Regions from separate parts of the Streptomyces sp. NPDC047869 genome, predicted to be linked through region 1. Evidence: riboswitches for the same ligand, from Rfam matches in the RefSeq annotation. Region 1 holds a riboswitch; each other region holds the start of a gene.
What was found. Region 1 has a riboswitch for cobalamin ahead of AB0924_RS18440 (CbtB-domain containing protein). Riboswitches for the same ligand answer to the same signal wherever they lie in the genome.
Positions count from the first base shown of each region.

Region 1 (3,657 bases):
CTGGCCCTTGGGCACCGCCGCCTTGAGCGCCTGACCGCCCGCGACCGCCGGGCCCACGGTCGCACCGGTCGCCTCGACGCCCGGGTGCTGGGTCTCGGTGATGTCGAAGAAGTCGCCGTTGACACCCGCGACCGCGCCGGCCGTGTCGGCCAGCCGGGACACGGTCGCCCGGGCCGCCACCGCCCCGGGATGCAGCAGGTCCGTCCGGACGTGTGGATTGGCCAGGTCGACGGTGAGCAGATGGGCGTGGGTCCGTCCGGCCGCCGCCGTGATGTCGAACTCCCGGTACGTCACCCCGGGAGCGATCCGCCTGCCGGGTCCGCCGGCCGGCACGGCACCGGCCGGCGCCGCCCCGGCCAGGGCAGCGCCGGCCAGTACGCCGAACGCCGTGAGAACCGTGAGAACCGATCTGCCCGCCGCCGTCCGCCCGTCCCGATTCATCGCGCCCCCTGATGCCTCGTCAACTGCCGTCAGTGCTCAGGGGAAGTGCACCAGACGACGGTGACGTGCGGGGCGGCTAGGCGTCGACTACGCGAGAACGGGTGAGAAAACGCACCCCCTCGGGTGCCTCCAGCGAGAAACCGCTCCCTCGTCCGGGTACGACGTCCACGATCAGCCGGGTGTGGCTCCAGGCCTCGTACTGGCTCCGCGACATCCAGAAGGTCACGGGCTCCTCGACGCCGTCCACCGCCAGCTCGGCCAGCATCACGTCCGAACCGCCGGTGCGGAACTCGCCGTCCGGGTAGCACATGGGCGCGCTGCCGTCGCAGCAGCCGCCGGACTGATGGAACATCAGCGGTCCGTGCTCCGCCCGCAGCCGGCGTACCAACTCCGCGGCCTGTGGGGTGAGTTCGACGCGGGGCAGTTCCTCTTGCATGGTCACCGTCCTGGAGAGCCGGGGGCGTCGGACCCGGCCCAGTCTCACGGCCGGCCGCCACGGCGTCCAGGGGGCGGTGGCGTTCCTCAGCGGTCGGGGACGCCCTCCGGTTTGCCGCTCGTCCCGCCCAGGACGGTGGCCGGCGTGAGGTTCCAGCGCCCGGCCCGGCCGGTGAACCCGGCAGCGGTCAGGGGCGGTACGTCGATCCGCCAGAAGGCGGCCTCCGGAGCGCCGAGCACCCGCACGGTCACGGCGCGCACGACCTCCGGCTCGACCACCGCCACCGTGCGGCCGGCGGACCGGGCGGCCTCCTCCAGCCAGCCCCCGACCCGGGCGCACAGCAGGCGCACCGACTCGCCGCCGTGCGGGCTCGCCGCCGGGTCGGCCAGCCACCGGGCCAGCGCCTCCGGTTCCGCGGCGCCGACCTCCTCGAGTGTCCGCCCCCGCCAGCGGCCCATGTCGAGGCCGGCCAGGGCGGGTTCGGCACGTGCGTCGAGACCCAGCGCGGCCGCCGTCTCCCGGCAGCGGGCCGTGGGGGAGACGAGGGCCTCGGCGGCCGGCCGCAGTCCGTCCGCGGCCGACCGGGCGCGCGCGGCGCCCGCCGCGTCGAGTGAGCACCCGTCGTCGAAGCGGGCCTGCCGCAGGGCCGGGTTCATCGCCGGTGAGATCAACATCACTCGGCTCGTCATGAGGTCGCCTGCATGGTCAACAACCCTTTCGGCACAGGGATTTCACAGCGTACGGCGGCCGCGGGGCGCACCGCTCCGCACCCGTGCGCCCTTGGCCGCACCGGCGCTTCGCGGTACCTTCTCGGCGATATCGACGACGGAATGCGGAAGCCGGTGGGAATCCGGCACGGTCGCGCCACTGTAAGCCCCGTTCACACCACTCCTGGTGCGGGCCGGGCAAGTCAGACCCGCCCGTCGTCCCGTGCACCACCGAGCAGGGACGCGAGTTCCCCAGGAGGTCCTGCCATGGCGCAGTCCGCCGTTCAGCCCAGCACCAACCCCACCGTCATCCCCGCCAAGCTGCCGATCGGCGCCATCGCCCCCTGGGCGGTCTTCTTCGGCGTCCTGATGCTGGTCCTGCTGTACTTCGTCGGCGCCGAACAGGGCGCGACCTCCGTGATGTCCGGCGAGAACGTGCACGAGTGGGTGCACGACGCCCGGCATCTGCTCGGCTTCCCCTGCCACTGACCGGGGCGAGGAAGCGCACGAGCTCATGAACTCGGCAACTGTCCGGAACCTGTTGGTGCGTGGCATGCTCGCGGGACTCGCCGCGGGCCTGCTCGCCCTCGTCGTCGCCTACTTCCTCGGTGAGCCGCGTGTCGACTCGGCCATCGCCTACGAAGAGGCGCACTCCCACGAACACGGCGTGGAGGCGGTCTCCCGCACGATGCAGTCGACCGCCGGCCTGTCCACCGGCGTCCTCCTCTACGGCATCGCGTTCGGCGGCATCGCCGCCCTCGCCTACTGCTTCGCGCTGGGCCGCATCGGCCGCTTCGGGCCGCGCGCGAGCGCGCTGCTCCTGGCGGCCGCCGGCCTCGTCGCCGTCTACGTCGTGCCGTTCCTGAAGTACCCGGCCAACCCGCCGTCCGTCGGCGACCCCGACACGATCGGCAAGCGCACGACGCTGTACTTCCTGATGATGGTCCTGAGCGTGCTGCTGGCGGTCGCCACGGTGATCCTCGGCAAGCGGCTCGCCCCCCGCCTGGGCAACTGGAACGCGACGGTGGCCGCGGGCGCGTTCTTCCTGCTGGCCGCCGGGCTCGCCTACGCGTTCCTGCCGGCCGTCGACGAGGTCCCCAAGGACTTCTCCCCGAGCCTGCTGTGGCAGTTCCGCCTGGCGGCACTGGCCGTCCAGGCGACCCTGTGGACCGCGTTCGGGCTGGTCTTCGGCGTCCTCGCGGAACGTGTGCTCACCGCCGAGCGCACGGCCGGTGAGCGGCAGGACGCCGGTCCGCGCGCTCCGGCCGCGCACCACTGAGGCACCCCGCGCCCCGGCGTGAGGCACCGGTCCGCTCGCGGGCCGGTGCCTCACACGTCGTCGGCGGATCCCCGGCCGACGTCGGAGGCGGTCCGCGGGGCCGGGTTCAGAAGGCGTACCGGATGCGCAGCCAGGGAGCGTGCGCCGCGACGAGCCGGCGCAGGTCGTCCAGGGCCCTCGCTTTGACCAGGTGGTCGTAGCGCACGTTCAGCGCCCCGTTCTCGGAGCGTTTGCCCTGCTGGATGCCGGGCTGCCAGAGCACGTCCTCGGCGCGCGGATGCCAGCCGAGGTTGACCTCGTGCAGTTCCCGGTTGTGGGTCAGCATGATCACCTCGGCGGCCGCCTGCCGCTTGACCCGGTCCGGGAGCACGTCGTCGAGCCGCCGGAGCAGTTCGGCCCAGGCCTCCTGCCACCCGGGGCGCAGCACCACGGGGGAGAGGTTGAAGTGCACCTCGTACCCCGCGTCAAGGAAGTCGGCCGCGGCGGCGACGCGCTCGGCCACCGGTGACGTCCGGATGTCCAGCAGCCGGGAGTCCTCGCCCGGCATGACCGAGAACCGGACGCGGGTGCGGCCCCGCGGATCGAGTGCCAGCAGATCCGGGTTCACGAACTTGGTGGCGAAGGACGCCTTGGCGGTGGGCCACTGCCGGAAGGCGTGCACGAGATCGGCGGTGTTGTCGCAGATCAGCGCGTCCACCGAGCAGTCGCCGTTCTCGCCGATGTCGTAGACCCAGGCCTGTTCGTCGCACTGGTTGGGTTCCCGCTTGGGCCCGTGCCGCGCGATGTGGCGGCCC
Region 1 covers NZ_JBEYRK010000013.1:11,142-14,798, reverse strand. The annotation lists gene AB0924_RS18455 (phosphodiester glycosidase family protein) at 1-441, opposite strand, end outside; gene AB0924_RS18450 (DUF779 domain-containing protein) at 518-877, opposite strand; gene AB0924_RS18445 (histidine phosphatase family protein) at 964-1,566, opposite strand; cobalamin riboswitch at 1,672-1,816, shown strand; gene AB0924_RS18440 (CbtB-domain containing protein) at 1,852-2,073, shown strand; gene AB0924_RS18435 (CbtA family protein) at 2,099-2,863, shown strand; gene AB0924_RS18430 (spore photoproduct lyase family protein) at 2,970-3,657, opposite strand, start outside.

Region 2 (3,657 bases), on a different contig from region 1:
GCCGTACATCGCGCTCCAGCTCGTCGGCATCCAGGCGGTGCTGGACGTGATGGGCGTCGGCGGCGGCGAGAGCACCAACTGGTTCGTGAAGGACCTGCCGCTGCTGATCGCCTTCGGCGTACTGGCCGCGTACACCTACTCGTCCGGTCTGCGTGCCCCCGCCCTGATCGCGTTCGTGAAGGACACGCTGATCTACATCGTCATCGCGGTGGCGATCATCTACATCCCGATCAAGCTGGGCGGGTTCGACGACGTCTTCGCCAAGGCGGGCGACGCCTTCAGCCAGGTCAACCCGGCGACCGGCAAGCCGCGCGGCGCGCTCGCACCGCCGGAGGCGGGCCAGTGGACGTACGCCACCCTGGCGCTCGGTTCCGCGCTCGCCCTGTTCATGTACCCGCACTCGATCACCGCGACCCTGTCGTCCAAGAGCCGTGAGGTGATCCGCCGCAACACCACCCTCCTGCCGCTGTACTCGCTGATGCTGGGTCTGCTGGCCCTGCTCGGCTTCATGGCGATCGCGGCCGGGGTGAAGGTCACCAACGGCCAGCTGGCGATCCCGCAGCTGTTCGAGGACATGTTCCCCGACTGGTTCGCGGGTGTGGCCTTCGCGGCGATCGGTATCGGCGCCCTGGTGCCCGCGGCCATCATGTCCATCGCGGCGGCGAACCTGTTCACCCGCAACATCTACAAGGACTTCATCAAGCCGGACGCCACGCCGAAGGAGGAGACCCGGGTCTCCAAGATCGTGTCGCTGCTGGTGAAGGTGGGCGCGCTGGTCTTCGTCCTGACGATGGACAAGACGGTCGCCATCAACTTCCAGCTGCTGGGCGGCATCTGGATCCTGCAGACCTTCCCGGCCCTGGTCGGCGGCCTGTTCACCCGCTGGTTCCACCGCTGGGCGCTGCTCGCCGGCTGGGCGGTCGGCATGGTGTACGGCACGCTCGCCGCGTACGGGGTGGCCTCGCCGACCCAGAAGCACTTCGGCGGTTCCGCGAAGGAGATCCCGGGCATCGGGGAGATCGGCTACATCGGCCTCACCGCGTTCGTGCTCAACGTCGTGGTCACCGTGGTTCTCACCTTCGTCCTGAAGGCCGTGAAGGCCCCGGAGGGCCTCGACGAGACCCGGCCGGAGGACTACACGGCGGACGCGGGCGACCCGGGGGTCGAGGTGGAACTCCCGCCGGCCACCGCGGGCAGCGCCCACTAGCGCGAGCCGGCCACGAACCACCCCGCAGCGGGCCGCCGAGGGCACCTCCCACGGCGGCCCGCTGTCATGCGAGTTGACCCTGCGGAGCCACCACAACACGCAACAGGCACAACATGTGGGGGTGACACGACAGCCCGGCACTAGATGTATGCTCATGCTCGCTGTCGCCGCAGGGGAATCCGGTGCGAATCCGGAACTGTCCCGCAACGGTGTACTTGCGTGTTTCCGCACGCCTGTTTCAGTCCGAGGACCTGTCGGCAGCGCGCGCCCGGCCGTCCGGTCCGGGTGCTCATCGACGTCCGGGCCTCGTGGAATGGGCCGGGGACGCGACGCCGTGCGCGCTCGCGCTGACCCCTGCCCTCCGCAAGGCCCCGTGCCGAGCGAGGGAGAGCCCCACGTGACCATCGCGCCAGCCGACCCGGCTTCAGCCACCCCGGCGAGCGGAGCCCCGGTGGAGACCGACGGTCCCGGTACCGCGCTGCTGCGGACCCTGACCGAGCTGACCGCCGACCTCCCCGACGCCGACCCCGGCCGGGTCGCCGCGGCCGCGCTGCGCGGCCGGTCCGCCCGGGCCGACGAGGCGGAGTTGCGCGAGCTGGCCACGGAGGCGGCCGCCGGACTGATCTCCGAGGACCCCGCCTACTCCCGGCTGGCCGCCCGGCTGCTGACCGTCTCCATCCGCGCCGAGGCCGCCTCGCAGGGCGTCACGTCCTTCACCGGGTCCGTCGCCGTGGGCCACCGGGAGGGCCTCATCGCCGACCGCACCGCGGAGTTCGTACGGCTGCACGCCGAACGGCTCGACGCGCTGGTCGACCCGGCGGCCGACGACCGCTTCGGCTACTTCGGCCTGCGCACGCTGCACAGCCGGTACCTGCTGCGCCACCCCATCACCCGCCAGGTGATCGAGACGCCCCAGCACTTCATGCTGCGCGTCGCCGCCGGGCTGGCCGAGGACGACACCGCCCGCTCCGTGGACGAAGTCGCCGCGCTCTACGGGCTGATGAGCCGCCTCGACTACCTGCCCTCCTCCCCCACCCTCTTCAACTCCGGCACCCGGCATCCGCAGATGTCGTCCTGCTACCTCCTCGACTCCCCGCTGGACGAGCTGGACTCCATCTACGACCGCTACCACCAGGTCGCCCGCCTCTCCAAGCACGCCGGCGGCATCGGCCTGTCGTACTCCCGTGTCCGCAGCCGCGGTTCGCTGATCCGGGGCACCAACGGGCACTCCAACGGCATCGTGCCGTTCCTGAAGACGCTGGACGCCTCGGTGGCCGCGGTGAACCAGGGCGGCCGGCGCAAGGGCGCCGCCGCCGTGTACCTGGAGACCTGGCACTCCGACATCGAGGAGTTCCTGGAGCTGCGCGACAACACCGGTGAGGACGCCCGCCGTACGCACAACCTGAACCTCGCGCACTGGATCCCGGACGAGTTCATGCGCCGGGTCGACGCCGACGAGCGGTGGTCGCTGTTCTCGCCGGCGGACGTGCCGGAGCTGGTGGACCTGTGGGGCGAGGAGTTCGACGCCGCGTACCGCAGGGCGGAGGCCGCCGGGCTCGCGAAGAAGACGATGCCCGCCCGGGACCTGTACGGCCGCATGATGCGCACCCTCGCGCAGACCGGCAACGGCTGGATGACCTTCAAGGACGCCGCCAACCGCACCGCCAACCAGACGGCGACCGCCGGCCACGTCGTGCACTCCTCCAACCTGTGCACCGAGATCCTGGAGGTCACGGACGACGGCGAGACCGCGGTCTGCAACCTGGGGTCGGTCAACCTCGGCGCCTTCGTGGACACGGCGGCCGGCGGCCTCGACTGGGAGCGGCTCGACGAGACGGTCCGCACGGCCGTCACCTTCCTCGACCGCGTGGTCGACATCAACTTCTACCCGACCGAGCAGGCGGGCCGGTCGAACGCCAACTGGCGTCCGGTGGGGCTGGGCGCGATGGGCCTGCAGGACGTCTTCTTCAAGCTGCGGCTGCCCTTCGACTCCCCCGAGGCCAGGGCCCTGTCCTCCCGGATCGCCGAGCGGATCATGCTCGCCGCGTACGAGGCCTCCGCGGACCTCGCCGAGCGCAACGGCCCGCTGCCGGCCTGGCGGAAGACCCGTACCGCGCAGGGCGTCCTGCACCCCGATCACTACGGGGTCGAGTTCACCTGGCCGGAGCGCTGGGCGGCCCTGCGGGCACGGATCGCCGAGGTCGGCATGCGCAACTCGCTGCTCCTGGCCATCGCGCCCACGGCCACGATCGCGTCCATCGCGGGCGTGTACGAGTGCATCGAGCCGCAGGTGTCCAACCTGTTCAAGCGCGAGACGCTGTCCGGCGAGTTCCTTCAGGTCAACTCGTACCTGGTGAGGGAGCTGAAGGAGCTGGGCGTGTGGGACGCCCGCACCCGCGAGGCGCTGCGCGACGCCAACGGATCCGTGCAGGACTTCGCCTGGATCCCGG
Region 2 covers NZ_JBEYRK010000005.1:195,504-199,160, reverse strand. The annotation lists gene mctP (monocarboxylate uptake permease MctP) at 1-1,207, shown strand, start outside; cobalamin riboswitch at 1,343-1,481, shown strand; gene AB0924_RS09490 (ribonucleoside-diphosphate reductase subunit alpha) at 1,605-3,657, shown strand, end outside.
Region 2: it holds a riboswitch for cobalamin, as region 1 does, so the genes downstream of both, AB0924_RS09490 (ribonucleoside-diphosphate reductase subunit alpha) here and AB0924_RS18440 (CbtB-domain containing protein) in region 1, are expected to answer to the same signal.

Region 3 (3,657 bases), on a different contig from region 1:
GGGCTACCGCGCCGGCCAGATCGCCTCCGCCGGACTGGTCTCCCTCGCGCACGGCACCAACGACGCCCAGAAGACGATGGGCATCATCACCCTGGCGCTGATCGCGGGCGGTGCCATCGCCCCGGGCTCCAACCCTCCCACCTGGGTGATCCTCTCCGCCGGCATGGCCATCGCGCTCGGCACCTACATCGGCGGCTGGCGCATCATCCGCACCATGGGCACGGGCCTGACCGAGCTGGAGTCGCGCCAGGGCTTCGCCGCCCAGACCAGCGCCGCCACGGCCATCCTGGCCTCCTCGCACCTCGGCTTCTCGCTGTCCACCACCCACGTCGTCTCCGGCTCCGTGATGGGCGCGGGTCTGGGCCGCAAGGGCGGCGTGGTCCGCTGGTCCACCGCGACCCGCATGGCCGTCGCCTGGGTCCTCACCCTGCCGGCCGCCGCCCTGGTCGGGGCGCTCGCCGAGTCCGTCACGGACCTCGGTGACTGGGGCACCGCCGTCGTCGCGGTCTTCCTGGTCGGCTCCAGCGCCGCCATCTGGAAGCGCTCCCGCCGCGAGGTCGTCGACCACACCAACGTCAACGGCACCGACGAGGCCGCCGAGCCCGCCGGTGTGGTGACCACCGCGATCGCCGCGGTGACCCCGCCGCCGGCCGGCACCGTCACCCTCACCGAGGGGCCGGCCATCAGCTTCCCGTCGCAGTCCAGCGGCCCGGCCCCGGCCGTCGCCGAAGTCACGGCACCGGCCGCTACGGCCGTGCCCCCGGCCGCCACCGTCTGACCCGGTTACCGGAGGAAAAGCAACATGAAGATCGACTGGGCGGCCATCGGCTCCGTCTTCGGCGTCAGCCTGGCCTTCACGGTGGGCCTGGTGGCCCTGTTCACCCTCGGCGTCAACGGCCTGTCCCGGCGGGAGAGGGCGGCGGCGCAGGGCGGGTCCGCGGCGCTCGCCGTGACCGGCGCGTACGTGTGCTTCGCGGCGTGCGCGGCGGCCGTGGCCTACGGCATCTACCTGATCGTGGCCAAGCCCTGACCCGAGCCACCCTCGAAGAGGCTCCCCGCCGGTGCGTTCCGGCAGGGAGCCTTTTCCATGCCCGGATCTCGCCGGTGTGGGGCTGAGCACACTCTCCCCTCGCAGGTCAAAGGCAAGTTGACGGCCCTTCGGGGCGCGTGGTGGACTGCCCGGGCCATGTACGGCGGCAGGAGAGGAAGCCGGTGCGAATCCGGCGCGGTCCCGCCACTGTGACCGGGGAGTGATCCCCGGGAGCCAGGAACTCTCACCGCCGGCTTCGTCGAACCAGGGCGCGGACACCCTGAGTGAGGACACATATCGCCATGCTCGGCCGCAGATCGAGGACCCTTACCAGGGCCTGTCACGAGAGTCCCGCCTCCGCGCCCACGGCCGGCTGAGCCGATGGGTGCCGATCGCGCTTACGCGTACGGCGCCGCCGCCGGCCTTCTCGGTGACCTGCTCCTCGGCGATCCGCGCCGCGGGCATCCGGTCGCCGCGTTCGGGCGGGCGGCCGCTGCCGTGGAACGCGTGCTGTGGCACGACCACCGCGGCTGGGGCGCTCTGCACACCGCCGTCTGCGCCGGCGGCGCCGTGGCCGCCGGGCTCGTCGCCCGACGGGCCGTGCGCCGCTCCCCCGTCGCCTCCGCCGCGCTGACCGGCGTGGCCACCTGGGCCGTCGTCGGGGGCACCTCGCTGGCCCGCGAGGCCCGGGCCATCGGGCGCGCGCTGGAGGCCGGGGACGTGACGGCGGCCCGCGCGCGGCTGCCCCATCTGTGCGGCCGGGACCCGCAGGCGCTGGACGCCGACGGGATCGCCCGGGCCGTGGTCGAGTCCGTCGCCGAGAACACCTCCGACGCCGTCGTGGGCGCGCTGGTGTGGGGTGCCGTGGGCGGGGTGCCGGGGCTGCTCGGGTTCCGGGCCGTCAACACCCTGGACGCGATGGTCGGTCACAAGTCGCCGCGCCTGCGCCGGTTCGGCTGGGCCTCCGCCCGGCTCGACGACCTCGCCGGGTGGCCGGGGGCCCGGCTGACGGCCGTGCTCGCCGCGCTGGCCGGACCGGACCCGCGGGGTGCCGTACGGGCCTGGCGGGCGGACGCGGCCAAGCACCCGAGCCCCAACGCCGGTCCCGTCGAGGCCTCGTTCGCGGGCGCCCTGGGCGTGCGGCTCGGCGGGACGCTCTCCTACGCCGGCCGGGTGGAACACCGGCCCGTACTGGGCGGCTGCACCGGGCGGGCCGTCCGGGTCGCCGACATCGACCGGGCCGTGACGCTCTCCCGCCGCGTCGGCCTGCTCGCGCTCGGTGTCACCGCCGGTGCGCGCCTCCTCGCGAAGGGACGTGGCAAGTGAACGGTGGTCTCCTCGTCGCCGGCACCACCTCCGACGCCGGCAAGAGCGTCGTGACGGCCGGGATCTGCCGCTGGCTGGTGCGCCAGGGTGTGAAGGTGGCGCCGTTCAAGGCGCAGAACATGTCCCTCAACTCCTTCGTCACGCGCGAGGGCGCCGAGATCGGGCGGGCACAGGCGATGCAGGCGCAGGCCTGCCGGGTGGAGCCGACCGCGCTGATGAACCCCGTGCTGCTCAAGCCGGGCGGTGAACAGAGCAGCCAGGTGGTGCTGCTGGGCAGGCCGGTGGGCGAGATGAGCGCGCGCGGCTACCACGGCGGGCGCCAGCAGCGGCTGCTGGGCACGGTGCTGGACTGCCTGGCCGAGTTGCGGGGCACGTATGACGCGGTGATCTGTGAGGGGGCCGGTTCGCCCGCGGAGATCAATCTGCGGCGGACGGACATCGTCAACATGGGGATCGCGCGGGGCGCGCGGCTGCCCGTCCTCGTGGTCGGCGACATCGACCGCGGCGGCGTCTTCGCCTCCTTCTTCGGCACCCTCGCCCTGCTGTCGCCCGAGGACCAGGAACTGGTCGCCGGTTTCCTGGTGAACAAGTTCCGGGGCGACGTCTCCCTGCTGGAGCCCGGCCTCGACATGCTCCACGGGCTCACCGGACGGCGGACGTACGGCGTGCTGCCGTTCCGGCACGGGCTCGGCATCGACGAGGAGGACGGACTGCGGGTCTCCCTGCGCGGCACCGTGCGGGAGTCCACGGTGGCTCCTCCGGTCGGAGACGACGTGCTGCGGGTCGCCGTGTGCGCGGTCCCGCTGATGTCCAACTTCACCGATGTGGACGCGCTGGCCGCCGAACCGGGCGTCGTGGTGCGGTTCGTGGACCGGCCGGAGGAGCTGGCGGACGCGGACCTGGTCGTGGTCCCGGGGACCCGGGGCACGGTCCGGGCGCTCGAGTGGCTGCGGGAGCGCGGCCTCGCCGACGCCCTCGTACGCCGGGCCGCCGAACACCGGCCCGTGCTCGGCATCTGCGGTGGCTTCCAGATCCTCGGCGAGCACATCGAGGACGAGGTCGAGTCGCGCGCCGGGGAGGTCCCGGGGCTCGGAGTGCTGCCGGTGCGGGTGCGGTTCGCCCGTGAGAAGACGCTGACCCGGCCGGTCGGCGAAGCCCTGGGCGAACCGGTCGAGGGGTACGAGATCCACCACGGCGTGGCCACCGTCGGCGGGGGCCGGCCCTTCCTGGACGGCTGCCGGGCCGGACAGACCTGGGGCACGCACTGGCACGGCTCGCTGGAGTCGGACGGCTTCCGGCGG
Region 3 covers NZ_JBEYRK010000016.1:56,082-59,738, forward strand. The annotation lists gene AB0924_RS21440 (inorganic phosphate transporter) at 1-778, shown strand, start outside; gene AB0924_RS21445 (hypothetical protein) at 803-1,030, shown strand; cobalamin riboswitch at 1,154-1,295, shown strand; gene AB0924_RS21450 (cobalamin biosynthesis protein) at 1,412-2,356, shown strand; gene AB0924_RS21455 (cobyric acid synthase) at 2,353-3,657, shown strand, end outside.
Region 3: it holds a riboswitch for cobalamin, as region 1 does, so the genes downstream of both, AB0924_RS21450 (cobalamin biosynthesis protein) here and AB0924_RS18440 (CbtB-domain containing protein) in region 1, are expected to answer to the same signal.

Region 4 (3,657 bases), on a different contig from region 1:
GGGGCCCGTTCCCGGCTGTCCGGACGGGGCTGGACGGGGATCGCCCGGATGTCCGCCTCCGGGGTGCCCGCGATCGCCGTGCGGCCGGGAATGCCGGGCGGCCGTAGGCTGAGGGGGCCTTCGTGGCGAGTCCTCGGGCCGCGGTGGCGGAAGGAGTCCGTCGTGGCCGGGCAGTCCGGTATTCCTGTGATCATCGACTGTGACACCGGCGTCGACGACGCCCTGGCCCTGCTGTTCGCCGTACGCCACCCGGGGATCGATCTGCGGGCCGTCACCTGCGTGGCCGGGAACACGGACGTGGACGGGGTGGTCCGCAACACCCTGACGGTGCTGGAGCGGGCCGGTGCCCCCGACATCCCCGTGGCACGCGGCGCCGAGCGCCCGCTGATCGAACCCGCCCGCTCGGCCCGGCACGTGCACGGCTCGGACGGCATGGGCGACCTGGGCCTGCCCGCGCCCACCCGCACCCCGGCCGACGTGGACGCCGTGACCCTGCTCCGCCGGGAGATCCTGGCCTCCCCCCGCCCGGTCACCCTCGTGCCCACGGCCCCGCTCACCAACATCGCCCTGCTGCTGCGCACCCACCCGGAGGTGACCCGCAACATCGAGCGGATCGTGTTCATGGGCGGCGCGGTCGCGACCGGAAACGCCACGCCGGTCGCCGAGTTCAACGTCTGGCACGACCCCGAGGCGGCGGCGGTGCTGCTCACCGCCGGAGTGCCGATCACGATGTACGGACTGGACGTCTTCATGCGGGTCGTCGTGCCCGGCACCGATGTGCACCGGCTGCGCGGCAGCGCCGATCCGGGCACCCGGCTGGCCGGGGAGCTCCTCGCCCACCGGCCCACCGCGCAGGGCGGCGAGCCGGAGGCCGAGGAGGCGGGCGGACTCGGTGACGCGGGCGCGGTGTGCGCGGTCGCCGATCCGGCGGGCATCACCACCCGGCGCCTGCCGGTCGAGGTCTGCCTCGCGCCCGGTCCGGCCCGCGGCCAGACGCTCGTCGACCGCCGCCCCCGCCCCGGCGAGTCCGAGATCCACGAGGGAGCCCGCGAACAGGCCCTGGTGGACGTGGCGTTGCAGGTGGACGTGGACCGCTTCGTGAAGCTGTACCTGGAGACCGTCGGGGGGCCTCAGGGACAGACGGGGTGAGGAACCGGAAGGGCAGGCCGCGGGTCCGGGGTCAGTCGGACGTCGCCGGGACCCGTGCCGCCCAGCGTTCCTCAACCCGCGCCAGCCGCCAGTACGCCAGCGCCGCCGCCCACACCACCACGAACAGCCCGACGATGACGTAGCCGACGCTGTCCAGGTCCAGCCCGGCGATCCAGCCGGTCACGGCGTCGCCCAGGTCGAACTTCTCGTGCAGGACCCCGACCAGCTCGATGGTGCCGATGAAGAAGGCGACGGCGATGGACAGACCGGTGATCGTGAGGTTGTAGAACACCTTGCGGACCGGGTTGGAGAACGCCCACTGGTAGGCGAAGTTCATGAACGTGCCGTCGAGGGTGTCGAACAGGCTCATCCCGGCGGCGAAGAGCAGCGGCAGGCACAGCACCGCGTACCAGGGCAGTCCGGCCGCCGCGCCCGAACCGGCCATCACCATCAGCGTGACCTCGGTGGCCGTGTCGAAGCCGAGCCCGAACAGGAAGCCCAGCGGGAACATCTGCCCCGGCCGGGACACCGACCTGGTCAGCCGCCCCAGCACGCGGTTCATGAAGCCCCGCGAGTCCAGGTGCTGTTCCAGCTCCCGCTCGTCGTAGGTACCGGACCGCATCGCCCGGAACACCCTCAGGATGCCGGCCAGCGCGACCAGGTTGAGGGCGGCGATGAGGTAGAGGAAGGTGCCGGAGATCGTCGTGCCCATGAAGCCGAGCACCTGGTGGGTGCGCGAGTGCTCGTCCATGACCCGGCCGGCGAGCCGGGTGCCGCCCGCGATCAGCAGGGCCAGCAGCACCACCACGCTGGAGTGCCCCAGCGCGAACCAGAAGCCCACCGACACCGGCCGTCTGCCGTCGGCCATCAGCTTGCGGGTGGTGTTGTCGATCGCGGCGATGTGGTCGGCGTCGAAGGCGTGCCGCATGCCGAGGGTGTAGGCGGTGACGCCGAGGCCGACGCCGAAGACGTCCTGCCCGACCTTGTAGTGCCCGGGGGCGACGAGCAGGAACAGCACCCCGAAGGCGACGACGTGCAGGGCGGCGATCACCGCCAGCAGCCCCGCCGTTCTGATCGTGTCCTCGCGTCGCCATCGGAAGGCAGCGGCATCGGCCATCGGATTCACGCTCCAGCACCTCGTGGATCATCTCGTGAGCTGCCGTGGCCGGTCTCCTGGCTTACGGGGTGGTGCGTTCGCCGTCCCTGCCTTCCCAGCCGTGGACACGGCCAGTGGCCCGGCGGACGCCGGACGGGACGGGAACTCCCCGATCACAGTGGCGAGGGCCGCGTCGGCATGGACCCCTGAGGGGCCGTCACCGACTTCCCGAGCACCACGGCCCGCCCACCGTAGGCAGGTGAACGCCCGTCCGTACAGCCGCACATCGGCGCGGGTACTCAAGATCACATACGGAACGACCCCCGCCGTCTCGCAGGCCTCGCGGCTGCCGCGAGCGGCGGGGGTCGTGGTGTGCGTGAGGAGGCGGGCGGTCAGCCCTGGGCGCCCCGCCTGCGGCGCGCGAGGACCACGAACGCGGCGCCGCCCGCGACCAGCACGGCGGCTCCGCCCGCGATCAGGCCCGAGTTGCCGCCGCCACCGGTCTCCGCGAGGTCGCCGCCGTCGTCACCGCCACCGTCCGGCGTGGGCGCCGAGCCGGCCCGCGACTCGGAGGCCGACGGGGCCGGCGCGGACTCCGAGGAGGCCGGGGACGGCGCCGCGGGCGACTCCGAGGCGCTCGGCGCGGGCGGTGCGGACTCCTCCGCGGGGGCGCTCGGCGACGGGGACTGCGGCTCCTCCGGGACGCTGGTGCAGTCCTTCGTGCCGCCGTTCCAGGCCGCGATCAGCTTGTCCTTGATGACCGGGTGGTCCGGGCCCTCGGGCAGGGCCCCGTGCTCGAAGCCGTCGTCCGCGCCGGACTTGCCGTCGAACCTGACCGCGCCCCGGTAGAGGTCGATCTGCGCGAAGCAGCCCGCGTCCGGTACCGAGATGTCGAGGGAGTCGGTCTCGCCCGGCTTGACGGCCACCGTGTCGAAGTCGACGAAGACCTGCTCACCGGAGGTGGCGAAGCTCGCGCCGTGGGCCAGGTAGGAGGCGAGCGAGGCGGTGCAGCCGGCGGCGTCCCCGGCGGCACGGACCTTGACGTGGACCTTGCCGTCCTCGCTCGGCCTGAGGTTCTGGTCGTCGACCTTCACCGAGTCGAAGAAGTTCACGCCGTCCAGCGAGAACTGGCAGCGGTCGGTGCCGGTCTCGGTGCCCGCGCCGGTGCCGGGCGTGTAGTGGCCGCCGGCCTTCCAGCCGTCACCGCCGTGCGTGCCGTGGGCCCAGGCGCCGGAGGCGGCGGCGATCGAGGCGGCGCAGAGGGCGATCGACGCGGCGCCCGTCCCCAGCAGGCGGCGCGCGGTGACACGTCTGGCTATGGACATGGATATCCCATCGCAGAAGCTCGAGTGAGCGAAGAAGTCAGAAGAGACACGCGGCCCATCGGTCATATGCGCCACAGTGTGAGGCCA
Region 4 covers NZ_JBEYRK010000001.1:295,630-299,286, reverse strand. The annotation lists gene AB0924_RS01390 (nucleoside hydrolase) at 163-1,149, shown strand; gene AB0924_RS01385 (HoxN/HupN/NixA family nickel/cobalt transporter) at 1,181-2,266, opposite strand; cobalamin riboswitch at 2,295-2,500, opposite strand; gene AB0924_RS01380 (LAETG motif-containing sortase-dependent surface protein) at 2,638-3,570, opposite strand.
Region 4: it holds a riboswitch for cobalamin, as region 1 does, so the genes downstream of both, AB0924_RS01385 (HoxN/HupN/NixA family nickel/cobalt transporter) here and AB0924_RS18440 (CbtB-domain containing protein) in region 1, are expected to answer to the same signal.